4 regions of the Rhodococcus sp. MPR-R1B genome follow, and region 4 is predicted to be linked to each of the others. Evidence: riboswitches for the same ligand, from Rfam matches in the RefSeq annotation. Region 4 holds a riboswitch; each other region holds the start of a gene.
The links. A riboswitch is a leader RNA that binds a small molecule or an ion and turns the genes downstream of it on or off. The one in region 4 is predicted to bind S-adenosylmethionine.

Region 1 (7,495 bases), on a different contig from region 4:
CGCAAGATCACTGAGTTCCTGGAGAGCTACTACCCCATCCCGGCGCCCTGGGAAGCCTAGACGAAACAAGGGCCCAGCCGATTTCGGCTGGGCCCTTGCTACTTCGGTCGATCAGCGTGCTGTCACATGCTCCCGTTGCACCGGAATGGGCAGACCGAGATTGTCACGCAACGTCGTTCCTTCGTAGTCACTGCGGAGAACACCTCGATCCTGCAGCAGCGGCACCACGTCGTCGACGAACTCGTCGAGGCCGGTCGGCACAAGGTGCGACCCGAGGATGAACCCATCCGAACCGTCGTTGCTGACAAACGAATCTATTTTCTCGGCAACCTGCTGCGGTGTACCGACGATCGGTCCACGCTCGAACTGATCGATCACCACTTCGCGCAGATTCAACTTCTTGCTCTCCGCTACCGCGCGCAGTTTTGCGACGGTCGCGAAACGATCTTGGTGAATGAAGGCGCGGCCCTGGATGATCGGCGGAGCCTCGGGATCCGGAGCGATATCGGGTAGTGGTCCTTCGGGGTCGTACTTCGACAGATCGAGATTCCAGATCTGTTCGAGCAGAACCAAAGCGGTCTGGCCGGTGACCTGCTGGTCGCGAATCTCTCGGTACTTCTCGATCGCATCTGCCTCCGAGGTGCCGAGAACAAAACTCGCCGACGGCAAGATCTTGATGTCACCCGGGTCACGTCCGGCCGCAACGGCACGTGCTTTGATATCGCGATAGAAATCGGCCGCCTCGGGCAACTGACCGTACGGTGAGAAGATCGCGTCGGCATTGCCGGCAGCAAAATCGCGCCCCTGCGGCGACACCCCGGCCTGCAGAATAACCGGGCGCCCTTGCGGGCTACGCGGCACTGTGAATCGGCCGTTCACGTCGAAATGCGATCCATGAAAAGCGAATTCACCGGCATCCGGTCGCGCGAGAAAGCGCCCTGATGCCTTGTCGGCCACGATGTCGTCGCTTCGCCACGAATCCCAGAGTTCACGCACCAGCGCTACGGTCTCCTCCGCACGCTCGTATCGTTGCGCGCGGTCGAGGTATCCGCCGCGGCGAAAGTTCTGGCCGGTGAATGCGTCGAACGAGGTGACGACGTTCCAGGCGGCACGTCCTCCGGACAACTGATCGAGCGTCGCGAATTGGCGGGCCAGTTCATACGGCTCGTTGAACGTGGCATTGATAGTGCCGGCCAATCCGAGGTGTTCGGTTACCGCCGCCAACGATGCAAGGACCGTGAAGGTGTCCGGCCTACCGATGATGTCCTGATCGAAAATCTGTCCTGCACGCTCACGAAGGGCAAGGCCTTCGGCGAGGAAGAAGAAGTCGAACTTCCCACGCTCGGCGGTTCGAGCGGTGTGTTCGAAGGAATCGAACTCGATCTGGCTGCCCGCCTGCGGATCCCACCATGCAGTGTGATGGTTGACGCCGCCGAGGTAGGCACCCAGGATGACCTGCTTACGCTTCTGAGAACTCATGAAAATGTATTCCTCGTCTGTCAGGCGGCCGGAGTACCGGCGGCGTAGCGGTTGGGAACGTCGATGGGTAGGCCAAGCAGTCCGCGAAGATTCGTCTGCGGATACTCGGTGCGGAATACGTTGCGTCGCTGCAATTCAGGTACCAGCTCACCTGCGATCGCGTCGAGGTCGTCCACGACGACGCCCGGCCGCAACCGGAAGCCGTCGATTCCCAACTGCTGCCACCGGAGCAGAAGATCTGCCAACTCAGCCGCGGTGCCGGTGAAGGTCAGCGCGTCCGAACGGTATTCGGCGCCGGCCTGCGCGTCGAGGCGAGCGAGCCGTTCCTTTCCGGTTTCTTCCGGAGCATCGAAGAATACGACGATGTCGGTGAAGACCCGAAGCGGTTCGCCGGTGCGCTGCACGTGTTCTTCGGCTGCTCGCACTTCACCCAGGATTGCCGTGACCTGCTCGTCGTCGAACGGCGTCACGAACACCAGATCGGCCGTCCGCGCCGCCAGCTCGTACGCGACCCGCTGATGTGCCAATGCGGTGACGACGGGATGCCCCTGCGGCGGGCGCGGAGTCACCGACGGTCCACGGACCGAGAGGTACTTTCCCTCGAAGTCGATGTAGTGCAACTTGTCTCGGTCGATGAACCGGCGCTGCTCCACGTCGCGGATCTCGGCGCCGTCCTCCCAGCTGTCCCAGAGTCGCCGGATTACGTCAGCTGCCTCCGCAGCTTCGTCGAACAGGTCGCGCACGAAGTCCGGGAGGACGCCTGAAACGATCGACTGACGGTCGGCATCGGTGAGCGCGGGGATGTCGCGACGCCCGAACTGTGCTGCCTCGGATTCCGACGCCGACACCTTCACCTGCCACCCGGCGCGACCGCGCGAGGTGTAGTCCAGCGTGGCAACGGCTTTGGACACGTGGAACGGTTCGGTGTGAATGGTGGTGATGGTCGGGATCAACCCGATGTTGCTCGTGATCGGTGCCAGTCGGGCGGCCACGAGATGTGCGTCGAGCCGAGCGCGCACCCGGTCAACCGCGTCGTCGACAGGCTCGAGTGGGTTGGCCGGCACCGAGAGACTGTCCTCGATGGTGACGAAATCGAGCAGACCACGCTCGGCGATCGTCACCACGTCAGTCCAATACGACGCGCTGAACAGCTCACTCGGGCGCGAGTGCGGCTCTCGCCAGGCCGCTGGGTGCCAACCGGTACCGTCCAGCGCTACGGCGAGATGCAACGGAGCAAGATGAGAAGAAGGGGTGGAGGTCATCGGCGCATACTCCTGTTCGAGAACTACTCGGGAGCGCACAGTGCCGACCGCAGAAACCGTCAGCACCCGACTGACGGTTCTCGTGGCGACTGCCGCTTGCGACACGCACCGCGCGTATCGCCAGGTGTGATTCCGGGGCACCCCATCGGCATGAAGGGTTGCCGTCCAGCTAGCCGGTCCTTGTTGCTGGAGCTCTGCACCTACCTCGACGGTAGTGAGTACGCGACCGCCCGGCAATCACCCGGAACTGCGCGTGGGTGCCGGAAACCGCCTGCGACCTCAGATGATCGAGCGTGCCGCCTTTTCGCTCTCGAGGATTCGAATGCCGGCAGCACTGAGCCTCCGGGCACCCTCGGCCGCGTCGACGGGCTCACCGACCGTCACGTGCGCACCGAGTGGAACGACCGAATGAACAATTGTCTCGTCGTACACGTGCACCAGATTGCACCCCTGAGCCCCGTCACGACCACGCTGACCACCGACTTCCACGTTCAAGTCCTGGGTGTAACACGTCGACGACGCCACGGAAACCGGAATGCCGGCGAACGTCGCCGTCGTCGAATAGTGCAGGTGCCCGGCAAGAATCGCCCGGACGTCGCTGCCACGCAAGACGTCTGCCAACCGGGACTGATCGCGCAACTCCACCAGAACCGCGAGATCCTGAATGCACGGAACCGGCGGATGATGCAGCGCCAGAATTGTTCCGTCGGGCGCCGGCACCGTCAATTCTGTTCGTAGCCAGTCTAATTGACGATCCGAGATCTCACCGTAGTGATGACCGGGAACCGACGAATCCAGGGTGATCACCCGCAGTCCGTCAAGGTCGTAGACGTTGTCGACGGGATGATCGGTGGCGTCCTCGCCCAACAGCAGAGATCTGAACGTAGGGCGGTCGTCGTGGTTGCCCATCGCCCAGACGACCTGCGCATCGATCTCGGCCGCCACGGGTTCCACGATGGCTTTCAGTTCCGCGTATGCGTCGGGGTGTCCCTGGTCGGTCAGGTCGCCGGTGAATATCAGTGCATCCGGGCGTGCGCCCGAGGCCACGATCCCGCTGAGCACTTCCCGCAATCTCGTCGACGCATCCACGGCGTCGTACAACTCCCCCTGAGCCACCAGATGCGTGTCACTGAGGTGCACCAGGAAATGCTTCGGACGCGGGTACTCGGCATTCCGAACGCTCATCGGTCTCTCGCTTCCGCTTGCCGACGCGTAGGCGCCGGTGCGGCACCTACTGATCGTCGAGACTAGTCAACCGACCAACAGTGACTGATCGGGGCACGCCCGACGAACACGAAGCGAACTCCCGCGGCGACCCTCGGGATCGAGTAGTTGAAGCTGCGAGTAGTGTGTGGACAGTGTTGTTCCTGACCAGTCGGCGTTACGTCGACCTTCGCCTGCAGGCGAGCGCAATGTGTACGCGCTCGCTCTGACCTGACGCGTACCAGGAAACATTTCTTCGAATCTGCCCGGCCTCTGGTGCCGCGCTGCGTTTCGCTCCCTTGATTTTCGAAAGGCATAGTCATGCCCAGCTCCACCTCCACCGGCGTGCCGGAAAAGTCCACGTCCCGTTTTCCGTCCTGGGCGACGGCATTCGGACCGCAGATCGTCGCCGGTCTCGTACTCGGTGTCATCATCGGTCTCGTCGCCCGGGCAATGCCTGATGCGGCCGACGGCAACGTCAACTGGTTGGTCGGCACCGTACAGACCATCGGTTCGAGTTACGTCAAGCTGCTCACCGTTGCGGTGATCCCGCTGGTGTTCACCGCCATTGTCAGCTCCATCGCCAACCTGCGCCAGGTCGCCAATGCAGCTCGCCTGGCCGTGCAGACCTTGCTCTGGTTCGCGATCACCGCTTTCATCGCTGTGATCATCGGCATCATCGTCGGCCTGATCACCGATCCCGGTTCACGGACCGACGTCGCCGCCGAAGCCGCGAAGGAACCCAAGAGTTCCGGTTCGTGGTGGGCGTTCATCACCGGACTGGTTCCGAACAACTTCCTCGGGTTGGGTGCAAAGACTTCCGTCGCCGAAGGCGTGGCGACCACATCGCTGAGCTTCAACGTCCTGCAGCTGCTCGTCATCGCCGGTGCAATCGGTATTGCTGCACTCAAGATCGGTCCCAAGGCTGCGCCGTTCCTCGAGTTCAACGCTTCGCTGCTCGCGATCGTCCAGAAGGTCCTGTGGTGGATCATCCGCCTTGCCCCGATCGGCACCGCTGCGCTGATCGCCAACGCTGTCGCCACCTACGGATGGGATGCGATCGGGTCGCTGGGCGTCTTCACCGCCGCCATCTACATCGGTCTGGCGATCGTGTTCTTCGTGGTCTACCCCATCCTGATTGCCGCACACGGCCTCTCGGTTCGAAGCTTCTTCTCCGGCGTCTGGCCCGCAACTCAGCTCGGATTCGTCTCGCGCTCGTCGATCGGCACCCTGCCGTTGACCGAACGCGTCACCGAACGCAACCTCGGCGTTCCGCGTGAGTACGCCTCGTTCGCCGTTCCGCTCGGTGCCACCACGAAGATGGACGGTTGCGCCGCAATCTATCCCGCGATCGCGGCGATTTTCGTCGCAGGCTTCTACGACGTTCCGCTGACCTTCACCGACTACCTGTTGATCGTCGTCGTCTCGGTCATCGGCTCAGCGGCAACGGCCGGAACCACCGGTGCGACAGTCATGCTCACACTCACACTCTCCACCCTTGGTCTTCCCCTGGCCGGCGTCGGACTGCTCCTCGCAGTCGAACCGATCGTCGACATGGGCCGTACCGCAGTCAACGTCACCGGCCAGGCACTGGTCCCGGTCATCGTCGCAAAGCGTGAGGGAATCCTCGACAAGGAGCGCTTCGACGCTCCCCGCAACGGTGACCCCTTCGCCGAGGAACTTGTCGACGCGTAACCCTCGATGACTACAGCAGCGTCCTCGCACCTGAGCAATACGGTGCGGGGACGCTGCTTTTCACCCCAGATTTCACCCTTACCGAAATAAACCATTTGGTCGTTATGACTAGTATGCTCAGCCGGCAGAGCCCTCCGAAGTGGAAGGGCTGCCCAGTTGAACACGAGGTCACATGAAGCTCCGCCGTCTGGCATTCAGCGTCGCAGGTTGCGCCGCAATCACTCTGGTTGCCGCGCCCGCCGCTCAGGCATCCACGGTTTTCGATTTCCTACCGATCGAGATCGCACGCATGATTCCGACTGGCTCTGCCGACGCAGTCCAGCCGTTCCTTCCCCCGGTCTTCGCACCGCCGGCGCCGCCCGCTCCGCAAGCGCCCCAGAACCAGCCGGCGCCGCAGAACACTCCCGCACCAGCGCGGTACTACCAGAACTGCACAGCCGTTCGTAATGCCGGCGCAGCTCCGTTGTACCGGGGCCAGAACGGATACGCCCCGCATCTCGACCGCGACAACGACGGCATCGCCTGCGAGTGATCCAACGCTCGGGTTGTGGTGCATCCACAACCCGAGCACTGTTGTCGAACCGTCAGACGCCCAATGCCCGGGACAGAGTCGGCCACGCCTTCGGCAGTCGTTCACGCCAATACGCCCACGCGTGCGTGCCGTTCGGCTCGTAATCCACCTGCGCCGGAATCTTCAGCTCCTGCAACCGAGCGTCGAACATCTTGGTGCAGGCGTGGGCGGCAACCTCGATGCCGCCGCCGATCACCAGACGCTCGAGCAGTTCAGGAGTCTGCAGCGTCTCGTCAGATCCGGGACGACCGTTTGCCGTCGACACGTAGATTTCCTTGCCACGCAACTTCTCTGCGTTGATCAACGAATCGTGTGCCTCCCACTCCGGGCCCCCTGGCACACCCCAGATGTTGGCCGGATCTCCGCTTCGAGAAGAAATCGTGGCCTGGACGGCAGTTCGGCCGAGCGGATCCATCGTGGAATAACAGCCGCTGAACACGGCAACGCCGCGATACATGTCCGGAAAGCGTTGGGCGAGCATCATTGCACCCATCGCGCCCATGGAATTGCCGGCAATCGCGTTGATTCCGTTGGTCTCGAGTCGCGCGTCGATCAGCGGTGGCAACTCCTCGGTGATGAAGGTTTCCCACTTGTGCAGTCCCAGCCGCGGATCCGGATTCTCCCAGTCCGAGTACAGGCTCGCGATTCCGCCATTGAGCATCACGACGTTGACGTTCTTGTCGGCGAAGAACGCCGGGGCGCCGCCGATCGTCATCCATCCGCTGCTTTTCTCTCCGGCGTCGACACCCTCGAGCATGTACAGCGCTGGGCGCGGAACCGAATTGTCAGCGGGTAGCAAAATCTCGACGCCGACCTCGCGTCGAAGTGCGGGCGACGCCACCGTCAGCCTGATCGCTTGTGGTGCGGTCACCTTCTCGCCGACGATGGCCGGGACGACGATGTCGTCGCGCAGGTCCGGTTTGGGGCCCGGATCCTCCTGAAGTGGTCCCGGGATCGTCGACCCCGAGCTCACGCTTCCCTCGACGCTGCCCAGACTTCCCGAGCTTCCCGAACTACCCGAGCTTCCGGAACTCGGCGCTGCCGTCGACAGTCCGCCCAATTGCAAAGAAAGTGCACAGACGGCCAAACACACCGCACCTGTGCGCGCAGATCGAATCCACGCACGCCGCTCAGTCCTCATGAAACTCCCAAACCAGTCAAAGATGTTTCCGTGAACATACCGTGCAGTTCGGACTTTCTTGGACAAACGACCACGACAAGATCTGTCGGTCGCCGCTACTAGGCTGGCCCCCGTGCAACCGGATTCAGTCAGGGCCCTCGACCT
Region 2 (7,495 bases), on a different contig from region 4:
GGCGAAGTGACCGTCATTCTCGGTCCGTCGGGTTCCGGTAAGTCCACCTTGCTGCGCACCCTCAATCACCTCGAGAAGGTCGACCGCGGGACCGTACGGATCGACGGAGAACTGATCGGATACCGGCGCAAGGGAAATCGGCTCCACGAACTGCGTGACCGCGAGATCCTGAAACAGCGTTCGCACATCGGATTCGTGTTCCAGAACTTCAACCTGTTTCCGCACCTGACCGCGTTGGAAAACGTGGTGGAAGCGCCGCTCTCGGCCCAGAAGCGTGATCGTGACGAGGTGTACCGCGAGGCCCGCGCACTGCTCGAGCGAGTGGGAGTGGGGGACAAGGCGGACGAGTATCCCCGCCAACTCTCCGGTGGCCAGCAACAGCGCGTCGCGATAGCGCGAGCGCTGGCACTGCGGCCGGCGGTCATTCTCTTCGACGAGCCGACGTCGGCGCTCGACCCGGAACTGGTGGGCGAGGTTCTCGAAGTCCTCGCTCAGCTGGCCCGTGACGGCGCCACCTTGGTGATCGTCACACACGAGGTCGGATTTGCTCGGGAAGTGGCGGACACTGCGGTCTTCATGGACGGCGGCGTCATCGTCGAACAGGGCCCGCCTTCGCAGGTGATCGACAATCCGGTCCACGAACGGACCAAAGCCTTTCTCTCCCGCGTCCTCTGACGCGACCCAGACTCATTCCCGGAAGGAAAAATTGATGTTCTCCACATCCCGTCGCGCGACTTTTCTGATCTCGGCGCTTGCCACCGTCGGATTGCTCAGCGCTGCATGCAGCAGCGCGGACGCCGAGTCCGACGGCGCCCAGGTCACCGCTGCTGCGGGTTACAACCTCACGGCCGATCAGAACCGCATCACCACCGACAAGGTGGATTCCATCGCCGCCGAGCTACCTCAGGACATCCGCGATCGTGGCACGCTGCGCGTCACCGGTAGTGCCGGTTCCGCTCCGCCGCTCCGTTTCTACGCCGACGACGACACCACCCTCATCGGTTCCGAGACCGACTTCGCCTATCTGATCGGTGACGTTCTCGGCTTGAAGGTCGACCTGCAGACAGCAGATTGGGCACAGAACTTCGTCCGGATCGACTCCGGTGAGGCCGACGCCTTCCTCTCCAATGTGACTGTCACAGAAGAGCGTAAGGAGAAGTACGACTTCGCGACCTACCGTCTCGACACCCTCGCCTTCGAAGCCAAGAAGGGTGCCGGAATCTCCATCAAGGAACCCAAGGACGTCGCGGGCAAGAAGATCGCCGTCTCCTCGGGCACCAATCAGGAAGCGCTGCTGGTCAAGTGGAGTGAGCAGAACGTCGCGGCCGGCCTGGCGCCTACCGACATCTCTTACTACCAGAACACCACCGACTACTACCTCCCGCTGCAGTCCGGCCGGATCGACGCCTACTTCGGCCCGAACCCGTCGTCGCAGTTCCACGCCAAGCAGTCGGGGGAGACCGAGGTTGTCGGTGAGTTCTCCGGGGCCGGCGACACCCTGCAGGGGCAGATCGCGGTGCTGGTGAAGAAGGACAACGGCCTGATCAAGGCGATCAACGACGCGATCAACCACACGATCGAGAACGGCACGTACCAGCAGATCCTCGAGCGCTGGAACATCACCAGCGAAGCCGTCGACACATCCCTGATCAACCCGCCCGGCCTTCCGAAGACCAAGTGAGCTCTCGTCCATGAGTGAGATTCTCGATGTGATCGTCATCGGCGGAGGACTCGTCGGGTCCTCCGCCGCATGGCGGCTCGCGGCACGCGGACGTAGCGTAGTTCAGCTGGAACAGTTCGGGCCGAGTCACAAGCACGGTGCGTCGCACGGTACTTCGCGTATCTATCGGCAGGCGTACGACAATCACCTGTACACAGGTTTGGCGGCCGGCGCGCTGCCGCTGTGGCGGGAGTTGGAGACCACGACGGACGTCGGGTTCCTGGAACTCACCGGTGCCGTTGATCACGGCCTGCCGCAGGCAGTGCAGTCCAAGGCGAAGATACTTCGCGAGGCGGGCATCAAGGGTGAGATCCTCACTCCTGCCGAGGCGTCCGCCCGTTGGCCGGGGCTGCGATTCGACACCACGGTGCTCCATCATCCCGACGCAGGCCGGTTGCACGCGGACCGCGCCGTGACCGCTCTGAAGGCAGGAGCGGTGTTTGCGGGCGCCGAGGTCCGTCACGATGTTCGGGTGTTGGCACTCGCGCGGGCGTCCTACGGCGTGGACGTGGTGACGGACAGTGGAACGCTCGCAGCTCGTCAGGCCGTGATCGCGGCCGGTGCGTGGACTGCAGATCTGATCGCAGACAGCGGTCTCGGCTCCGAGATCGTATTGCCGACACTGCGCACGACACAGGAACAACCAGCACACTTCGCACCGCTCGATCCCGGAGTCGAGTGGCCGAGTTTCGTTCACCACACCGGCGCAGAATTGGAGACCGCGGGGATCTACGGGCTCGGTTCCGAGGACGGGATCAAGATCGGCGAACACGCGACCGGGCCGGTGGTGACTCCGCAGACCCGTGACTACACCCCTGACGTCGACGGAGAGCGGCGATTGGCCCAGTACGCCGAGTCGTGGTTGCCCGGCGTCGATTCCACCCGTGTCGAGTCGATCACGTGCCTGTACACGAGCACGCCGGACAGTAACTTCGTCATCGACCGAGTCGGCGCCGTCACGGTGGCGGCGGGATTCTCGGGGCACGGGTTCAAGTTCGGTCCGGCCTTGGGTGAACTTGTGGCGGACCTCGTCGACGGAACCACCCTCGCTCCGGAAGTTTTCAGGCTGGGGGAGCGTTGACCAGATTCATGGAGGAAAGTGTTGTGGCACTGGAGCTCGGTACTCGACAGCTTGAGGGTGTCGGAGCGGTAGAGGTCTATTCGGTATCGCAGGACGATCCCTTGGCAGCTCCACTGATCGCGGAGTTGGCACTCGAATACAGTTCGCGTTACGGCGGGACTCGCGAAGCGATGCTCGATGATCTCACGACGTATCCGGCAGAAGAATTTGCCTACCCGCAGGGTGCGCTTCTGGTGCTCACCCACGACGGTCTGCCGATCGCCGGTGGTGCGTTTCGTCAATTCGATTCCACCACTGCCGAACTGAAGAGAATCTGGACGTCGGTCGACTATCGGAAGCGCGGCCTCGGCAAGGCCGTCGTTCGCGAGTTGGAACGAGAGATCGAACTTCGTGGATACAACCGTGTGTTTCTCACGACGGGTCCTCGGCAGCCGGAGGCCGTCGCGCTGTATCTGTCCAGTGGATACACACCGCTTTACGACGCTTCACTCTCGCCCGAAGAGGTGGGCGTCCACCCGTTCGAGAAACAACTTCGGGTGCTCGAAAATGTGACTCGAGCAGCAATTCCTACCGACCGGGTTGACAACACCCGGGTTTGACCTCGTACACTTGCGAACGACCATCCAGAGCGACCGAGAGACCTGGCTCATTGAAGTCGCAGCAACCCCCCGAGTGATCGGGTGCGGGTGCTACCGCCAGGACCGATGGAGGAACACGAAATGAAGGCAGTCGAAGGCGGTTTCGATACCGCCTGGTCGCGTCGTCACGTAGACCTGTGCCGCACCGCGGGATCTTTCTGTACCAACTGACCTCTCGGTCAGTCATTCACACTCAGGCGAGTCGTCGACAAGTCTGTTTTCTCTTCTCTCACAAGTGATTCGTGCTCGATCGCCTTTTTCGTCTCAGGCGACGGGTGCGCTCTTCGGCATGCCTCTTTAGGAGTTCTTGGTGTCTTCGCCCTCATTCGGTGCCCGCAAACGCGCGACCGTAATCGCCGGTATCGGTGCTGTCTCGGTTCTCGGCACCGTCCTCGCCGGCTGCAGCAGCGGGAGTGACAGTGCTGCCGACGCAGGCCCCGCCCAGTCCGGCGGAACCCTTCGCTACGGTCTGTCGCAGGCGCCGACGTGCGCCGATCCGGCCCAGGCCGGCAGTAACCAGACCGTGTATGTCACTCGGACAGTGGTGGATTCGCTTACCGATCAAAATCCCGACACCGGAGAGATCACCCCGTGGCTCGCCAAGAGTTGGGAGATCAGCCCCGACGCCGCTAGCTTCACGTTCGTCCTTCGCGACGACGCCACCTTCAGTGACGGCACACCGGTGACGGCGGATTCGGTGAAGAAGACCTTCGACTCGGTCAAGAACCTGGGACCGAACGCGTCGTTGGCGAAGAGTTACCTGTCCTCGTACACCGGTACCGACGTCGTAGATGCTCACACGGCGAAGATCAATTTCTCCGGACCCAATGTTCAGTTCCTGCAAGCAACTTCGACGCCACAGCTCGGAATCCTCGCCGATTCCACCACCGCGCTGGCATCCGAGCAGCGCTGCCCCGGTGCAGCGGTGATCGCCTCCGGACCGTTCGTGTACACCGACTGGCAGCAGGACAAGAGCGTCAAGATCGCCAAGCGTGCGGGATACAACTGGGCCTCGGATGCGGTCGCGCATCAGGGCGAGGCGTACCTCGACGGCGTCGACTTCACGGTGGTTCCCGAATCCGGTGTGCGGGCGGGCAGCGTGGCCTCCGGCCAGCTCGATGCGGTCAGCGATGCGCTTCCGCAGGATGCGCCGCAAATCGAGGGCGCGGGTGGACGAATCCTCACAAGGCCGAACCCGGGTGTGAGCTTCTTCTTCCAGCCCAACGTCAGTCGCGGCGTTCTCGCTGATCAGGCTGTTCGTCAGGCCATCATTCCCGCGATCAACCGCCAAGAACTCGTCGACACCGTTCTGGATCCGTCGTTCTTCCCGGCCACGAGCCCGCTGGCTCACACCACTCCGCTCTACAGCGACGAATCCAGTGTCGTGACGTACGACGCCGACAAGTCGGCGAAACTCCTCGACGCGGCTGGTTGGAAGACCGGCAGCGACGGTATCCGCGAGAAGGACGGGCAGAAGCTCACTTTCAGCGTCACCTTCAGTCCGGTGTTCTCGGGTAACCAGGCCATCCTCGAGCTCGTGCAGCAGCAGCTCAAGAAGGTCGGCGTCGACCTGCAGCTCAACTTGGTCTCGAACGGTGAATGGACCGAGAAGGGAGTATCGGGTGATTACGATTCGCTGTATTACAACAGCACTCGCGCGGACGCCGACATCTTGCGGGCATCGTTCAGCACCGAAGGCCGCAACCTGAACCGTCGCGGCGCAGATCCGGAGCTCGACAAGGTACTCACAGACCAGCTTGCAGCCACGGACAACGGCCAACGCGGCGAACTGGTATCCACCGCACAGGAATTGATCCTCGACCGTGGACTCTCCATCCCCACCATCGAGCTCTCGCAGGCCATCGGCGCCGGATCGAGTGTGCAGGACCTGAACTTCGAAGCCTCCTCGCGCCTGCAGTTCTACGACGCATGGTTGTCGGGTAAGTAATCATGACTCGATACGTACTCACCCGACTGGGCCAGGCCGCAGTGGTTCTGTGGGCCGCCTTCACCATCTCGTTCGTGATTCTGTTCCTCCTGCCGAGTGATCCCGTCAGCATGGCTGCCGACTCGTCCGGTCAGGGTGTTGCAGTGGATCAGGCTGCGCTCGATCAGCTTCGGGCACGGTACGGCTTGGACCAGTCGGTGTGGGTGCAGTACTGGACGTCGCTGACGAATGCTCTTCGCGGCGATTTCGGTACGTCCATCTCCACCGGTCAGTCGGTGACGGATGCCATCTTCTCGGCGCTGCCGAGCACTCTGGTCTTGGCAACCACCGCTTTGGTTCTGGCCGTGTTGTTCGGAGTGGCGATCGCGTTCTTCGCTACCTACACCCGCAAGCGGTGGCTCGCGAATCTGTTGTTCTCGCTGCCGCCGCTGGGTGTGGCGGTGCCTACCTTCTGGGTTGGCCTGATTCTTCTGCAGCTGTTCTCGTTCCGTCTGCACATCTTCCCCGCTTTCGGAGACAAGGGATTCGCAACGGTGATTCTTCCGGCGATCACCTTGGCGATCCCGACCGGCGCGGTGATCGCGCAGGTGCTCACGACCAGCCTGCAGTCGACGCTACGTTCGCCGCACGTGGAGACTGCGTACGCCAAGGGCGCAAGCCGTTGGCGCGTGCAGACCCGTCACGCGTTGCGACTGGCGAGCATTCCGGCATTCACCATTGCCGGTGTGCTGGTCGGCACGCTGCTGGCGGGCTCGGTGGTTGTGGAAACGGTGTTCTCCCGCGCGGGCGTCGGCCGTCTGACACAGACGTCGGTGATGGCGCAGGACATCCCGGTGGTGCAGGGAGTCGTTGTGTTCGCCTCTCTCGTGTTCGTGCTCGTCAACCTCGCGGTCGACCTCTTCTACCCCTTGATAGATCCACGGATCATCCAGACGAAGAAGAGTCACACCGAAAAGTCGAATACCGAAAGCTCGACCGATCTGGAGCCGGCTCATGTCTGACACATTGATCGAACCCCTACTCCTCGATCCGACCGTCGAGGCGAAGGCACCTGTTGTTTCGCGCCGAAAGTCCACGGCCATCGGCTGGATCCGAAAGCCCGGCTTGGTGATTCCGGTGTTGATCGTGTTGCTTGCCATCGGCTTTGCCGTCGCACCCGGATTCTTTGCCAGCGGCGATCCGTTGTCCGGTGTCCCGGCGGACAAACTGCAGGGCCCGAGCCTGGCTCACTGGTTCGGAACCGACAATCTCGGTCGTGACCTGTACACACGGTTCGTGCACGGCGCCGCGCTGTCCCTGACCGCAACCTTGGTGGCGGTCGGAATCGCATTGGTGGCGGGATCGATAATCGGTTTGCTCGCGGGCTTTGTCGGTGGCGTCGTCGACGCCGTGCTGATGCGCATCGTCGACGTGCTGCTGTCCATTCCGGCGCTGCTGCTCTCGTTGGCACTGGTGACCGCACTCGGCTTCGGCACCATCAACGTCGCCATTGCTGTCGGCGTCAGTATGGTCGCCAATTTCGCGCGAGTGATGCGTGCCGAAGTGATGCGGGTGCGCGGAGCTCAGTACGTCGAGGCCGCGTTCAGTTCGGGTGTGCAGTGGCTCGGTGTCCTGCGTCGGCACGTGCTTCCCAACTCCTACGCGCCGGTGGTCGCGCTGTCCGCTGTCGAGTTCGGGCAGGCAGTACTGGCGGTGTCGGCTCTGAGCTTCTTGGGATTCGGCGCCGTTCCGCCTACCCCGGAATGGGGATCGCTGGTATCCGAGGGACGTAATTTCCTCGCCAATGCCTGGTGGATGACCACACTTCCCGGTCTCGCGATTGTCGCCGTGGTCATCTCGGCACACCGTATCGGCCACGAGATCGAAAGGAACAACCGGCGATGAGCACGACCGAGGAACAGTTGCTTTCCGTCACCGACTTACAGATCGCCTACGGCGCCGAGCCCGCGGTATCCGGCGTGAGCTTCACCGTCGGTCGGGGCGAAGTAGTTGCGGTGGTCGGGGAATCGGGTTCCGGTAAGTCGACCACGGCCCACGCGATATTGGGTCTGCTCGCCGGCAGTGGCCACGTCACCGGCGGGACCGTCGAGTTCGAGGGTGAACAGATC
Region 3 (7,495 bases), on a different contig from region 4:
TCGACCATCGCGTCGCGCTTGTCGGTGTTCAGGCCGCCGTGAAGGAAGGGGATTGCGCCGATTCCCAACTCGGAGCCCAGGTGCCGTGAGAGCATCTCGCCCATCGTCCGGTACTGCGTGAATATCAGCGCGCGATCGCCGTCGTCGACGATCTCGGCGATCATTTCCGTTGCGCGGTCGAGCTTTCCGGATCTTCCGTAGAGGTCATCCGTATCGCCGGTGACCTGCGCCGGATGATTGCATACCTGCTTGAGGGTGGTCAGCAGCGCGAGGATATTGCCGCGCCGGGCAATTCCCGTACCCAAACCGGTGTCGAAAGCATCTGCAACTGCAGACCGATAGATGCGCGCCTGTTCCGACGTCAGAGTGCACGAGACGGTGGAAAATTGCTTGGGCGGAAGATCCTTGGCCACTGTGTCTTTGGTTCTGCGCAGAATGAACGGATCGATGACCGCGGCAAGCCTGGTCGCCGCGGTGGCCGATCGACCGGATTCGATCGGTACGGCAAAGCGTTGACGAAACCGTGCGCGAGTTCCGAGGACTTCGGGATTGGCGACGCGAAAGAGCGACCACAATTCTTCGAGACGGTTCTCCACCGGCGTGCCGGTCATCGCTACCTTGACGTCGGCCGACAACTGCATTGCGGCTTTCGCTGCCAGCGAAGAGGGGTTCTTGATCTGCTGTGCCTCGTCGAAGACCACTGAACTCCAATGGATCGGGGCCAATTGTGCTGCGTCGGAACGCAAGACGCTGTAGCTGGTCAGCACCGTGGCGCCGGCAGGAACACGAGTGGGAAGTGTGCGAGCAGTCCCGTGATGAACGTGCAGTGGCAGATGCGGAGCGAATCGCTCGATCTCGCGGCGCCAGTTTCCTATCACCGAGGTGGGACACACAACCAGGTGCGGACCGTCGTCGGCGCGGATCGCGATCATCGAAATCGCTTGCAGTGTCTTGCCCAAACCCATCTCGTCGGCGAGGATTCCACCGCCCGAACCCGCCAGTGCAGTCAGCCAGGCAACTCCGTGCACTTGATACGGGCGCAATGTCGCCTGAATCTTTGCTCGGCGAAGACTCTCCACGGCTGCGCGCGCTTCCGTGAACAATTGCACCGTCGACCGGGCGCTTCTGATTCTCGTGTCGTCGCGCTCGATCGCGGCATGCGCTGCAGTCGGAATGTCATGTGCGCCGGTGTCGATGACGCGCTTCCATGCGAGCAACGACGGTCCGAGGTCGTCGCGACGTGCATCGAGGGTGTGCAAGGCGTCGATCGCGGTGGCGAGGTCGAGCAGTTGCGCTTCGACATCGGTCGCTGTGATCGACTCGTCGACCGGGATCGCCAGCCGGCAGATGCCCGGCGATCCCGTCGGCATCCCCAGCGCCGACAGACGCGCTGCCGGATCTGTGTCACCCCAGAACGCGAAGGACATGTGCTCGGGAATGTACGTAGCCTGCAGGCGCGTCGAGCATGGCTGATTCACGTTCGCCGATGCTAGCCGCGCCGGCTCAGGGACGCCAATGAAAATGTCGGGAAAACCTGCAGATCAGCTGTGGTTTTCCCGACATTGACGGATCCTGAAATTGTGCTTCTGTGCCGGATCAGCGGGCCGTGCGTGCGAACTCCATCGTTCGGCGAAGCAGTCCGGCGACAGCGTCCGCCTCCGTCAGGAAGCCGTCATGGCCGTCTCTGGACTTGAGTATCTCGAGGCCAGTGCACGTCGAAATGCCGTCCGCGATCTCCTCCTGCAAACGAAGGGGATACAGCCGATCCGAGTCCACGCCGCCCACGACGACCGGCGCCGTGATCGATGCCAACGCCGCTGCAACGCCGCCGCGTCCACGACCGATGTCGTGCCGGTTCATGGCCTCGGTCAGGAGGACGTACGTGCTCGGGTCGAAGCGGTCGACCAGCTTGTCTGCCTGATGTTCCAGGTAACTCTGGACGGCGTATCGTCCACCGTTCCAAGGATTTTCGTCGTTCTGAGCGGAGTTCTCGAAGCGCGCATCCAGTTCGGACTCGGTGCGGTACGTCAGGTGCGCGATGCGACGGGCGATGCCGAGTCCGGCGCGAGGTACCCGCCCCGTTCCGTGGTAGTCACCGCCCTGCCAATCCGGATCGGAGACGATGGCAGCGATCTGCGTCGTCTGGGTGCCGATCTGATCTGCGGTGGCCCGTGAACCGGTTGCGAGAACCAACGCGGAGCGAATGCTGTCCGGGTAGGTAACTGCCCATTCGAGGGTGCGCATGCCGCCCATGGATCCGCCGACTACCGAGGCCAACTGGTCTATCCCGAGGAGATCGACGAGCTTCTTCTCCGCCGCGATCTGATCCCGGATGGAGATCTCCGGGAACCTGCTGCCCCACGGCTTGCCGTCGTCGGCCAGCGAACTGGGACCGGTCGTGCCGCGACAACCACCGAGGACATTGGTTGCGATGACGCACCATTCGCCGGTGTCGATCGGTTCGCCGGCGCCGACCATCCCGTTCCACCAACCGGGGGAGGGCTGATTTGCGGAGATCGGTCCGGTGACGTGTGAGTCTCCGGTCAGTGCGTGCTCGACGAGTACGACGTTGTCGCGGTTCGGGGACAGCTCACCCCACCGCTGAACGGCGAGCGAAACCGAGGGGAGTACCGCGCCGCTCTCGAGTTCCAGGGCGCCGATGTCGACGAACCCCACCTGGCCGTCGGGCGGGGGAAGGAGGTCGATCCTGGGCTCCAATTCGTTCACGGTCACGAGTTTGCCACCGCAGCCAGGCCGACGGTGATATCGGCGATGATGTCGTCGATTCCTTCGATACCGACCGCGAGGCGAACGAGTCCGGGTGTGACACCGGAGGCGAGCTGCTCTTCGGGGGTGAGCTGCGAGTGTGTCGTCGAGGCGGGGTGGATGACGAGTGAGCGAACGTCGCCGATGTTGGCGACGTGGCTGTGCAGCGTCAGAGCGTTGACGAACGTCTTGCCCGCATCGATACCTCCGGGCAGCTCGAAGGTGACGATGGCGCCGGTTCCCTTGGGCGTCAGCTGCTTTCCGCGTTCGAACCATGGCGAGGAGGGGAGTCCCGCGTAGGAAACGGAGGCCACCTCGCCGTGGCCGTCGAGGAATTCGGCGACCTTCTGTGCATTGGACACGTGACGCTCGATGCGCAGGCTCAAGGTTTCGATGCCCTGCGCGATGAGGAACGCGTTGAACGGCGCCACGGCGGAGCCGAGATCGCGCAGCAGTTGGACGCGCGCCTTGAGTGCAAACGCCGGCGCGCCGAGGTCTGCGAAGGTGACGCCGTGGTAGCTGGGATCAGGCGTCGTGAAGTTCGTGTGGCGACCCTGCGTCCAATCGAAGGTGCCGCCGTCGACGATCACGCCGGCGATCGCGGTGCCGTGTCCGCCAAGGTATTTGGTGGCCGAGTGAACGACGATGTCGGCGCCGTGTTCGAGTGGGCGGAGCAGGTACGGCGTCGCGACTGTGTTGTCCACGATCAACGGAAGACCGTTCTCGTGGGCCAGCGACGAGATGCCGGGGAGGTCGAGGATGTGGTTCTTGGGATTGGCGATCGTCTCGCCGTAGAACGCCTTCGTGTTCGGGCGAATGGCTTCGCGCCACTGCTCGAGATCGTCGGGATCCTCGACGAAGGTGACTTCGATGCCCAGCTTGCGAAGGGTGTAATGCAAGAGGTTGTACGTGCCGCCGTACAGGTACGGGCTCGAGACGATGTGGTCGCCGGCTTCGGCAATGTTGAGGATCGCGATGGTTTCGGCAGCCTGACCCGAGGAGAGGAGGAGTGCGGCGACTCCGCCTTCGAGGGCGGCGATGCGCTGCTCGACGGCGTCCTGTGTGGGATTCATGATCCGCGTGTAGATGTTGCCAGGCTCGGCGAGGCCGAACAGTGCCGCAGCGTGATCGGTGCTGTCGAAAACGTAGCTGGTGGTCTGGTAGATCGGCAGAGCGCGCGCATTGGTGGCGGTGTCCGCTGTCTGCCCGGCGTGCACCTGCTTGGTCTCGAACGACCAGTTCGCGGTCGGATCAGAAGTTGCTGCGCCGTCGGCTGTGTTGTCGGTCATGATTTGTTCACTCCAGTGGTCTGACGGATAGATGTCGGACGGGGGCGAAGGATCGCCGCCCCGTGCTGGGGTCTATCTACAAGTGCGACACATACTGAGTTACCTCCGTGGGGCTCGGCCCGGTCTGGGGTCCGTCCCTGTCGGACCCGCGCTTGTCACCCGAATTGCGGTGGAACTGCGTGAGCAGATCCACGTCGGGAAACCTGGTCATCACCCGGGGCACCCCACCGCGGTTGGAGGGTTGCCGTCCAGCGAGCCGGGGCTTGACGCTGGCACTCATGACCAAGTCGGATTCTACCGGGAAGTGAGCGCAGTCCTGACGCGGGGCGAATTGTGAGCCGCAACCGCACGCGAGACAGAGCGACGCAGCCCACTAGCAGGCAAAAGTTACTCGCGAGTAGAGACCGATGGGTGGACCTGCCGGTTGCGGCCTCACGGGTTAGCAGTACGCTTGTCTTGTTTGGGACTCATCTCCCGAGATCAGTCCACACCGTCTAGGTTTGATAATCGAACCGTTCGCGGACCCACTCACAAAGTGTGACCGCAACCGTGTAACCAGGGAAACTTCCTAGGAGGACGCGAAGCACCCATGTCCAAAATCAAGGTTGAGGGCACCGTCGTCGAACTCGACGGCGATGAGATGACGCGCATTATCTGGCAGTTCATCAAAGACAAGTTGATCCATCCGTATCTCGATGTGAACCTCGAGTACTACGACCTCGGTATCGAGTACCGCGACGAGACCGACGACCAGGTCACCATCGACGCAGCGCACGCGATCCAGAAGCACGGCGTCGGCGTCAAATGCGCCACGATTACGCCGGACGAGGCACGTGTCGAGGAATTCGGTCTCAAGAAGATGTGGCGTTCCCCGAACGGAACGATCCGCAACATTCTCGGCGGCACGATCTTCCGCGCACCGATCATCATCTCCAACGTTCCGCGACTCGTTCCGGGCTGGACCAAGCCGATCATCATCGGCCGTCACGCATTCGGCGACCAGTACCGCGCCACAGACTTCAAGGTCCCCGGCCCCGGCAAGGTGATGATCACCTACACGCCTGAGGACGGCAGCGCACCGATCGAGCACGAACTGGTCAACTTCCCCGAAGAGGGCGGCGTCGTCCAGGGGCAGTACAACTTCACCACGTCCATCCGTGACTTCGCTCGCGCGTCGCTCACCTACGGACTGCAGCAGAACTACCCGGTGTACCTGTCCACCAAGAACACCATTCTCAAGGCGTACGACGGTGCCTTCAAGGACATCTTCCAGCACGTCTACGAGACCGAGTTCAAGGCTGAGTTCGATGCCGCAGGTCTGACCTACGAGCACCGCCTCATCGACGACATGGTCGCTTCCGCACTCAAGTGGGAGGGTGGATACGTCTGGGCATGCAAGAACTACGACGGCGACGTCCAGTCCGACACCGTGGCCCAGGGCTTCGGCTCGCTCGGCCTCATGACGTCGGTTCTGCTGACACCGGACGGAAGGACCTGTGAGGCAGAGGCTGCTCACGGCACCGTGACGCGTCACTACCGTCAGCACCAGCAGGGCAAGCCCACCTCGACCAACCCGATCGCGTCCATCTTCGCGTGGACCCGCGGACTCGAGCATCGTGGCAAGCTCGACAGCACCCCTGAGGTCATCGGCTTCGCGCAGGCGCTCGAAGACGTTGTCATCAAGACCGTCGAAAGCGGCCAGATGACCAAGGACCTCTCGATGCTGGTCGGCGGCGATCAGGGCTACCTGACCACCGAGGAGTTCCTCGGTGCACTCGACGTGAACCTGCAGAAGGCCATGGCCGCGAAGTAGATTCACTGTTTCACCTTCTGATGGGACGTCCGGGAAACCGGGCGTCCCATTTGTGTTCGCGGTCTCACGTGAGTGAACTCACCCGCTCTCACTTGGAAGTTCAACCAGGTGTGAGACCACAATTGATCAGTGACTTCGTCTACCCTCTCTCGTTCTGACACCTCGACACCCGGGGTTCGTTCCGCCAGAGGTCCAGCGATGCTCGCTCTTGCCCTCGGCGGTTTCGGTATCGGCACAACCGAGTTCGTCGCCATGGGATTGCTCCCGGAAATGGCATCCGGGCTCGGCGTCTCGGAACCCATCGCGGGTCACGTGATCTCGGCGTACGCGCTCGGGGTTGTCGTCGGTGCTCCGCTGATCGCTGCACTCACCGCACGGGTACCGCGCCGCACCCTGTTGATCGCACTCATGGTCGCATTCACCGTCGGCAATGCCGCTTCGGTCTTTGCGCCCTCGTACACGACGCTGATGATGGCTCGATTCGTCGCTGGATTGCCGCACGGCGCGTACTTCGGAGTCGCCGCACTGGTCGCCGCTCATTTGGCCGAACCAGGCAAACGCGCGAAGGCCGTGGCGATGGTGATGATGGGTCTGTCCGTGGCCAATGTGATCGGGGTGCCGGTCGCGGCCTGGATCGGCCAGGCACTCGGCTGGCGCAGCGCCTTCGCCTTGGTGGCTGTGATCGGAGTGGCAACGGTTGCTTCGCTGTTCGTCTGGATTCCGCGGTTGGACGGTATGCCGGTGACGAATCCGATCACCGAACTCGGGGCACTGGGCCGCGTTCAGGTGTGGATGACCCTGATCGTGGGAATGGTCGGATTCGGCGGGATGTTCGCCGTCTACACCTACATCAGTACGACGCTCACCGACGTGTCCGGTCTCGGTGCTTCGTTCATTCCTCTGGCGCTCATGCTGTACGGACTGGGCATGGTGGCCGGCAACTTCGTCGGTGGATACCTCGCGGATCGCGCACTGATGAAGGGTTTGTTCCTGTCGATGGGATCCCTCGTGGTGATCCTCGCGGTCTTCGTGATCGCTGTGCGCAATCCGTACACGGCGCTTGTCTTCGTCTTCCTCATCGGGCTTGCCGGGTCCTCGATGGTTCCTGGCCTTCAAACACGGTTGATGGATGTCGCCGAGGATGCTCAGACCTTGGCGGCGTCTCTCAATCACGCCGCGCTGAACATCGCCAATGCCTTCGGAGCGTGGATCGGCGGCGTCGTCATCGCTGCCGGTTACGGGTATACCGCACCGGCAGCGGTTGGGTCGTTGCTTGCCGTCGCGGGTCTCGTCGTGCTGGCGGTTGCGGTGATTCTGCAGCGTAGGGCCGTGCGCTGACCTGGGCGCCCATCCGCGTCGGTGGAATCGGCTACGGTGCTTGCCGTGCCACAAACTGCTGACTCCCACATTCTTGCGCCCCACACCATCACGTCCGTGAACGTTAACGGCGTTCGAGCAGCTGCCCGCAAGGGCATGCTCGACTGGCTGGAGAAGACGTCGGCGGATTTCATCTGCCTTCAGGAAACGCGTGCGTCGGACGATCAGCTTCGCGAGACTCTCGAACCAGCGCTCGGCAACGGATGGTTCCTCGTCTCCGCCGAGCCGTCCGCGAAGGGACGCAACGGAG
Region 4 (7,495 bases):
TTCGTGGCGTACCGACATCGCGAGTGGTCCCTGCGAGGGATCGGTGATCATGCACGTCGAGGCGTACCCGGTCGGTCGATCTACCGGATCCTTCGGTAGTTGAGAACGATCTGTGGCCCGAAGGTGTTGAAACAAATCTGAGGCCGCGGGAATTGATCGAGCCCCATGCACGTTAATTGAGTCAGTAACGCTCAACTTTCTGCAAGGAGGCTTCGGAATGCCAGCATTCTTCGGGCCCGAGGGTCCCGGTCGCATCGATATTTCCCGGCTCATGAGCAGGGCCACCCAGCAACTCATGGCTGACGCTGCACGTGTAGCGGCTGCTCGCGGTGATTCGGATCTCGATGCACTGCACGTTCTCCGCGTCATGGCGGAGCAGGATCCGGTCCGCACGCTCATGCAGCGCGCCGGAGCCGACCCGAAATCCGTGGTCGACGCCGTCGACCTGCGGCTGCCACAAGGCCGTGAGCAGGGGGCCTACTCTGCTCCTGCGCTCAGCAGTGCCGTGAAAACCGCTCTACTCGAGGCTCATCAACTGGCCCGAGCCCTGGGATCGACGTACATCGACCCCGAACATCTCTTCATCGCCCTGGCCGGTGACCCCGATCATGTTCCGGGTCGTCTGCTCGCTTCGGCCGGCATCACGCCGGAGAAGCTGCAGGCAGCGGTTCAGAATCCCGCAGCCGGTCCAGTCGAAGACGAGTCCACCACACCGACGCTCGACAAGTACGGCATCGATCTCACCGATCGCGCCCGCAACGGCGGCGTCGATCCGGTGATCGGCCGCGCCGACGAGATCGAACAGACCATCGAGATCCTCTCCCGCCGCACCAAGAACAACCCGGTCCTGGTGGGTGAGGCCGGCGTCGGCAAGACTGCCATCGTCGAAGGTCTCGCCCAGCGCATCGTCGACGGGGATGTCCCGGAATCGTTGGTGGGCAAGAAGATCGTCCAGCTCGAACTCTCGAGCATGGTCTCGGGTACCCGTTACCGCGGAGACTTCGAGGAACGGCTGACCAAGGTGATCGACGAGATCACCGCACACAAGGACGAGCTGATCGTCTTCATCGACGAGATGCACACCATCGCCGGTGCCGGAGGCGGCGCAGACGGTGCGATGGATGCCGGAAACATCCTCAAGCCCAAGCTCGCTCGCGGTGAACTGCACATCGTCGGCGCCACCACGCTCGACGAATACCGCAAGAACATCGAGAAGGATCCCGCGCTCGAGCGGCGCTTCCAGCCCGTACAGGTCGGAGAGCCGTCGATCGAGGACGCAATCGCGATCTTGAGCGGACTGCGCAGTCGGTACGAGGATCACCACAAGGTGCACTACACCGACGAGGCGATCACCGCTGCGGTGGAGCTGTCGGCACGTTACATCGGCGACAGGTTCTTGCCGGACAAGGCAATCGACCTGATCGACCAGGCCGGCGCCAGGCTTCGCTTGAAGACGGCCACGGTAGACACCGCCGCGCTGCAGCAGCGTCTCGAGCAGCTCGAGAGCGACAAGGAAAAAGCCGTCGCCGACGAGTTGTACGAGAAGGCGTCGACCCTGCGTGACGAGATCAACGGCGTCGCAAAGCGTCTCGAGAAGGCAGGATCCTCGGTTCCTTCCGAGGAAACGCCGGACGTGACCGCTGAACAAATCGCCGAAGTTGTCGCTCGCGCAACGGGTATTCCGGCAAGCCAGATGACTCAGGCAGAGAAAGATCGCCTGCGCCGTCTGGAAGAGGAACTGCACGGTCGTGTCATCGGGCAAGATGACGCCGTTCGCGCCATCGCGCGTGCCGTGCGTCGTAGCCGGACCGGTATGAGCGATCCGGATCGTCCCGTCGGTAGCTTCCTGTTCCTCGGACCCACTGGCGTCGGCAAGACGGAGCTCGCAAAAGCTCTGGCTGCCACACTCTTCGGAGACGAGAACAAGATGCTGCGCTTCGACATGAGTGAGTTCGGTGAGAGGCACACGGTCAGCCGATTGGTCGGTGCTCCTCCCGGATACGTCGGCTACGGCGAGGCCGGACAGCTCACGGAACAGGTGCGTCGTAACCCGTACTCGGTGATCCTGCTCGACGAGATCGAGAAGGCACACCCGGACGTGTTCAACACCTTGCTCCAGGTGCTCGACGACGGCCGTCTGACCGACGGTCAGGGTCGGACGGTGGACTTCAAGAACACCGTCGTGATCATGACCAGCAACCTCGGCTCGGACATCATCTCGAGCAAGTCCGGTGGACTCGGCTTCACCACGGGTGACGCAGAGTCGGCGGAGAAGCCACTGCGCGACCGCGTGATGGCCAGGTTGCGCGAATCGATGCGGCCGGAGTTCCTCAACCGTATCGACGAGATCGTGATCTTCCGCAAGCTCGACACCGAGCAACTGCACCGGATTACTGATCTGCTGCTCGACGACAGCCGGAAGCGGCTGCAGTCCAAGGGCATCGAGATCGAGTTCACTGCCGACGCGGTGGACTGGATCGCCGAGCACGGGCATCAACCCGAGTTCGGGGCTCGCCCGTTGCGTCGTTCGATTCAGCGTGTGGTCGACGACAAGATCGCCGACATGCTGCTCGACGATCTCCTCGAAGAGGGCGGCAGTATCACCGTCGCGGTTGACGAGGGTGAGTTGGTGTTCAGCTAGGGGCACAGCCCCCTGTGAGCGGTTAGGGAGTCCCAGGACTCCCTAACCGCTCACAGGCGCGTAGCACCCAAAATCTCCGCCGCCAGGGCATCGTTATGCCGGAAGAACCCTGCATTGGTACGGGGACGAGGGAAAGCCGCCGACCAGTTATGGCCTGCAACCCACGGCCCGGCCGCGAAGCGGCGGGGATGAGCAGTGTTGTTCTGGTCGAGAATTCGTGAAGTACCGTCGACGGCGAGCTTCGCCGAACTGTCCACGGTCGCACGAAGTTCGACTGCCTCGCCCCGACGGTGAAGCGTCCGCAGGAGCAAGTCACCGCTCGCGCTGATGGAAGCAACCGGCAAGCGTGCTTCGACGAGGGTGTTCGCGGCCACGATGTCGGTGTGCGACGCACTGCGCGCGACAAAGATCCCAGCCCCCGTTGCCGGGTCGATCTCGGTGGAGAACACCGAATCCGGCCCGAGGAACTGGACGATGCCCGCCTCGTTGAGGGCGACCAACTGTTCCAAACGCTCGGGCGGCGGACCACTGGCGATGAAGCTGAAGAACGAATGAAGCCAACCCTCGACGTCCTTGGCGACGGATTCGGCCGGGATTCTGCCGCGCCGCAACAATTCTCCGACGGTCATGTACGTCGACAGCAGCGCTGAGAAGACAGCCGCGTCGGCGCTGAAATACGGGTCCGACCTCCGCGCGACATCCGCCGAGATGTATTCGGTGATCCGGGACTGGACCTCGGCAAGCCCGTCGTAGCGCTCACCGCCGAGTGGGCGGTTCAGCCGCTCGAGATCGATACGGTCTTCCGGCTTCGGGACTGCGTTCTCGACCAGTTCCTGCAATCGAGGCGATCCCCAAGCCAGCGAGGCGAATTCGGCGTCGAACTCCTCCCAGGTGCCCACTGTCCGATCCGGGTGAGATGCAAACAGCTCGTAATAGTGGGCGCCTGCCAGTTCTTTCGACGCCAAGGGCCAGATGTCGTTTCGGAAATCCAACGGTCCGTCGCCGGGAACGAGATCAGCGGTGAAGAACCGCGGTAGCGGTGGCCGCGCGTCAGCGATCGAGTACGAAATCTTGGAATGATACGGCACTCCGCGACGAGATCCGGCATACAACAGGGGTTCCCGACCCGAGGGAGCGTAAGTGAGGACGCCGTCTTCACCGCGTTCGAAGATGCCGCCACGGCTCTCGGCGAGGAGAACCATCCAGTCGATGAAAGCCAGCCCGAGTCCGGCGATCAGAACCGGTTCGCCTTCGGGAATGACATCGGCGTCGAGATCGGCAGTGTAGCCCGGACCCACATACGTCAACCCGTGATCGGACGCGAAGCTGGTCAGCGCGGTTTCGCGTGGGGCAGGCAACGCATCGGGGTGCCCTTGTGCGAGAAGGACGGTCGTCGCGTCGATGACAGCTCCGTCGTCCAGATGAACTGTCTGTGTCTCGCCGACGTTCACGATGTCGACCACGGATCGTCGATGAACTCGAACGTCGACGTGCGCTGGCGCGGAGTCGACTGCAGTCTCGAACACCCAGTTCAGGTATCGGCTCTGCAGTGACCTCGATGCAAACGACGACGGGGTGAGCGTCGGAACTTCTGCTGCGATTTCGGGGAATTCGGCAAGCTCAGCCGAGCGCTCGGCGACCCATTCCGCGAGGGTCGGACCCGGCAGCACCGGGCCGATCACGGCGGTGGTCTCGTCGGTGAACATCGTGACGTCCGCTGTTGTCGAATTCATCCACAGAAGCGGCGCCTGGCTGCCTCGCCAAATACGGCCGGCACCTGCCGGATACGGGTCGACAACGTGAATGTCGATCGGTGTGGGATCGGCGTTCACCGATTCGTGAGCGAGGATCCGCTCGAGTACGCCGGTCCCGCGGGGTCCACCGCCCACGATCACGATGACAGCTGCTGTCCCCACTGAGGTACGGGGTCGATCGCCTGGCACGAGTCCTCCATCGGACCTGGCAGAAAGCACCCGCACCTCAGCAGAGGGGGTTGCTGCGACGTCACGGAGCCAGGACTCTCGATCGCTCTGGATGGTTAGTCCAGCTTATCTTCGGAGAATTTTGAGGCAAGGAATTCCGGACATCAGATCAGCGTGAATCAAACAGTTGTCAATCACTATCTTTCGGTTTGCGTTGCAGGCAGGATCCGAGCGTGAACATCCCCGAAGCCGATTCGTGATCCGCCGACGCCGGGAGCGGTGGCTGAGATGGCGATGGTGTCGCCGTCTTCGAGAAAGGTACGGGTCTCGGAGCCCACAGCTACGGGTTCCTTGCCGCCCCACGTCAGCTCGATGAAGGCGCCGCGCTGATCTTTGTCCGGTCCGGAAATGGTTCCGGACGCGAAGAGATCGCCGGTGCTCGCTGCTGCGCCGTTGATGGTGGTGTGCGCGAGCATCTGCGCAGGCGACCAGTACATCTGGGCGTAGGGCGGCCGGGAGACGACGTGACCGTTCCATTCGACGGCCAGGTCGATGTCCAGCCCCCACTTCTCTTCACCACGCAGATAGGAAAGCGGTTCGGGATCCTGCACCGGAGTGTCGATTCGGGCTGCTTCGAGAGCGAGCAAGGGTACGACCCACGGTGAGATGGAGGTCGCGAAACTCTTCCCCAGGTTCGGACCGAGGGGCACGTACTCCCACGCCTGGATGTCTCGGGCAGACCAGTCGTTCACGACCACGGCGCCGAAGACGTACTCGGCAAATTCGTCCGGGGTGATGGAATCGCCCATCTTCGAGGGAGTTCCGACGATGAACCCCATCTCGGCTTCGATGTCGAGGCGCCGGGACGGTCCGAAGTCCGGGCTTTCCTGATCGGGTGCCTTCCGCTGTCCGCAGGGACGAACGATGTCGGTGCCGGAGACGACGATGGTGCTCGAGCGCCCGTGGTATCCGACGGGAAGATGCTTCCAGTTCGGCATCAAGGGGGCTGCGTCCGGGCGGAACAACCGCCCGAGGTTGGTTGCGTGATTCTCCGAGGCGTAGAAGTCGACGTAATCGGCCACTGCGATCGGCAAATGCATTGTCACCGAATCAACGGAAAACACTGCATTCGAGTCTATTTCGCTAGTCACGAGCTCCGTGATCCGGTTTCGCACCGATACCCACTGATCTCGTCCCTGAGCCATGAACGCGTTCAGAGTCGGTTCGGAGAAGACGGAATCACCTAGTGTCGCTGCGAGATCGACCACCGATTCGGCGACGCGCACACCGACACGCGGTAACCCTCCCGCGGGGGAGAAGACCCCGTACGGCAGATTGTCGAGACCGAACAGTGAGTCGGCGGGAATGTCGATGGTCGTGACAGTCATACGAGAGTTCCTTCGGTTTTGTCGGAGCGGACGATCAACCCGAGGCCTTCCAGCTCGGTCAGAGGGTCCGAGATGCTGCAGGTACCGAACGAGAGGAATCGGCGACGCACCTCGCCGGCCTCGTCCTCGGTGAGGTCGGCCAGGGCTTGCGCGATCGATTTTCCATCGCGCTGAGACAGTGCAGCAACAATTTCCGAACGATCGGCGCCCCGCCTCGCCGCGTCGACGGCCACCATGATGTTGAGGAAGCCGTGTTGCTCGAAGCCTGTTTCCGGATCGGTGTTGCGCACACCGTGGTGCAGTCCCGCAGTCGCCTTGAACGGGATATTCGCTCGGACAACGGATATCACCGCATCGGCGAGCTCTTCCTCGTTCGGGTACGCCTCGGCGACAATCCCGCCGGTGCGAAACTTTGCGGAATGCCCGGCAGTTTCGAGAGCTGTGAGATAGCCCGCGCGCCGATCACCTCGAGGCACCTCGACAAAAATGTCGACGTCGGGATGAGCGGCATGGACACGAGAGAGTTCCTCGAAGGCCGCATCGGCGTCCAACCCGTCAGGAATTCCCACCTCGACGGCGGCGACGTGAACACCAGGGATGGCGAGCGCGTTCGAGAGTGCGGCCGCCGTATCGGATGGGCCGGCCGGCACGGTCAGGCTCAGCGTCACCGGGCTGTCCGCTGAAACGTACGCAGCCAGTTCGCTCAGTCGCGGCGCGGGAAAAACGAAAGGCCCGACCAGTGCGTCGTAATCCGCCTGCAGGTAGGCGGCGTGGGCCGGAATTGCCTCGGCGAGAGGAGCATTGCCGGGTGGGAAGAGTGCTGCGTCGTCGCACAGGCCACGCAGGAGTGGGGAGATGATCGTCATTGCCTAGGCCCCCGCCCTGCCCAACTCCAGGCGTACGCTTCGTCCTCGCAGGCCAGGGCTCCCTCACCCAATTCGAGGGGCCGGAACGTATCGACCATCACGGCGAGCTCGTCGAAGAACTCGGCGCCGATGCTCCGCTCGTAGGCGCCGGGTTGTGGTCCGTGGGCGTGGCCGCCGGGATGAATAGATATCGAACCCTGTCCGATGCCGGAACCCTTGCGCGCCTCGTAGTCACCGCCGCAGTAGAACATGATCTCGTCCGAGTCGACGTTCGAGTGGTAGTACGGCACCGGGATCGACAGGGGGTGGTAGTCGACCTTGCGCGGAACGAAGTTGCAGATCACGAAGTTGTTCCCCTCGAACGCCTGGTGCGCCGGCGGCGGTTGGTGAACACGGCCCGTGATCGGCTCGTAGTCGGAGATGTTGAAGGTGTACGGGTACAGGCAGCCGTCCCAGCCGACGACATCGAAAGGGTGCGTGGGATAAACCATTCGGGTGCCGACGATGCCCGCCGACGTTCGGTGCTTGACCAGTACTTCGACGTCGGTTCCTTCGGCGATCATGGGCGCGATCGGTCCGTGCAGGTCTCGTTCACAGAACGGTGCGTTCTCGAGCAGCTGGCCGAAGCGGGAAAGATAGCGCTTGGGCGGGACGATGTGACTGTTCGCCTCGATGGCG

Region 1: linked by a shared signal. The riboswitch ahead of AC1Q61_RS26425 (LLM class flavin-dependent oxidoreductase) and the one ahead of AC1Q61_RS03635 (FAD/NAD(P)-binding protein) in region 4 are both predicted to bind S-adenosylmethionine.
Region 2: linked by a shared signal. The riboswitch ahead of AC1Q61_RS14030 (putative leader peptide) and the one ahead of AC1Q61_RS03635 (FAD/NAD(P)-binding protein) in region 4 are both predicted to bind S-adenosylmethionine.
Region 3: linked by a shared signal. The riboswitch ahead of AC1Q61_RS21065 (bifunctional o-acetylhomoserine/o-acetylserine sulfhydrylase) and the one ahead of AC1Q61_RS03635 (FAD/NAD(P)-binding protein) in region 4 are both predicted to bind S-adenosylmethionine.

Annotation. Positions count from the first base shown of each region.
Region 1 covers NZ_JBXAFO010000025.1:70,977-78,471, forward strand. Annotated here, with positions in the region: gene AC1Q61_RS26415 (stealth family protein) at 1-60, shown strand, start outside; gene AC1Q61_RS26420 (NtaA/DmoA family FMN-dependent monooxygenase) at 112-1,479, opposite strand; gene AC1Q61_RS26425 (LLM class flavin-dependent oxidoreductase) at 1,500-2,846, opposite strand; SAM riboswitch class IV at 2,829-2,942, opposite strand; gene AC1Q61_RS26430 (phosphodiesterase) at 3,021-3,926, opposite strand; gene AC1Q61_RS26435 (dicarboxylate/amino acid:cation symporter) at 4,266-5,639, shown strand; gene AC1Q61_RS26440 (excalibur calcium-binding domain-containing protein) at 5,812-6,171, shown strand; gene AC1Q61_RS26445 (alpha/beta hydrolase) at 6,224-7,351, opposite strand; gene AC1Q61_RS26450 (DEAD/DEAH box helicase) at 7,464-7,495, shown strand, end outside.
Region 2 covers NZ_JBXAFO010000008.1:186,700-194,194, forward strand. Annotated here, with positions in the region: gene AC1Q61_RS14010 (amino acid ABC transporter ATP-binding protein) at 1-675, shown strand, start outside; gene AC1Q61_RS14015 (ABC transporter substrate-binding protein) at 710-1,681, shown strand; gene AC1Q61_RS14020 (FAD-dependent oxidoreductase) at 1,692-2,801, shown strand; gene AC1Q61_RS14025 (GNAT family N-acetyltransferase) at 2,810-3,400, shown strand; SAM riboswitch class I at 3,418-3,512, shown strand; gene AC1Q61_RS14030 (putative leader peptide) at 3,521-3,610, shown strand; gene AC1Q61_RS14035 (ABC transporter substrate-binding protein) at 3,750-5,387, shown strand; gene AC1Q61_RS14040 (ABC transporter permease) at 5,390-6,388, shown strand; gene AC1Q61_RS14045 (ABC transporter permease) at 6,381-7,271, shown strand; gene AC1Q61_RS14050 (dipeptide ABC transporter ATP-binding protein) at 7,268-7,495, shown strand, end outside.
Region 3 covers NZ_JBXAFO010000015.1:152,684-160,178, forward strand. Annotated here, with positions in the region: gene AC1Q61_RS21055 (DEAD/DEAH box helicase) at 1-1,427, opposite strand, end outside; gene metX (homoserine O-acetyltransferase MetX) at 1,597-2,733, opposite strand; gene AC1Q61_RS21065 (bifunctional o-acetylhomoserine/o-acetylserine sulfhydrylase) at 2,730-4,055, opposite strand; SAM riboswitch class IV at 4,199-4,339, opposite strand; gene AC1Q61_RS21070 (NADP-dependent isocitrate dehydrogenase) at 4,645-5,868, shown strand; gene AC1Q61_RS21075 (MFS transporter) at 5,998-7,206, shown strand; gene AC1Q61_RS21080 (exodeoxyribonuclease III) at 7,243-7,495, shown strand, end outside.
Region 4 covers NZ_JBXAFO010000002.1:194,789-202,283, forward strand. Annotated here, with positions in the region: gene AC1Q61_RS03625 (Rv2253 family sensor-like surface protein) at 1-103, shown strand, start outside; gene AC1Q61_RS03630 (ATP-dependent Clp protease ATP-binding subunit) at 218-2,641, shown strand; gene AC1Q61_RS03635 (FAD/NAD(P)-binding protein) at 2,692-4,584, opposite strand; SAM riboswitch class I at 4,589-4,682, opposite strand; gene fahA (fumarylacetoacetase) at 4,761-5,951, opposite strand; gene AC1Q61_RS03645 (hypothetical protein) at 5,948-6,817, opposite strand; gene AC1Q61_RS03650 (homogentisate 1,2-dioxygenase) at 6,814-7,495, opposite strand, start outside.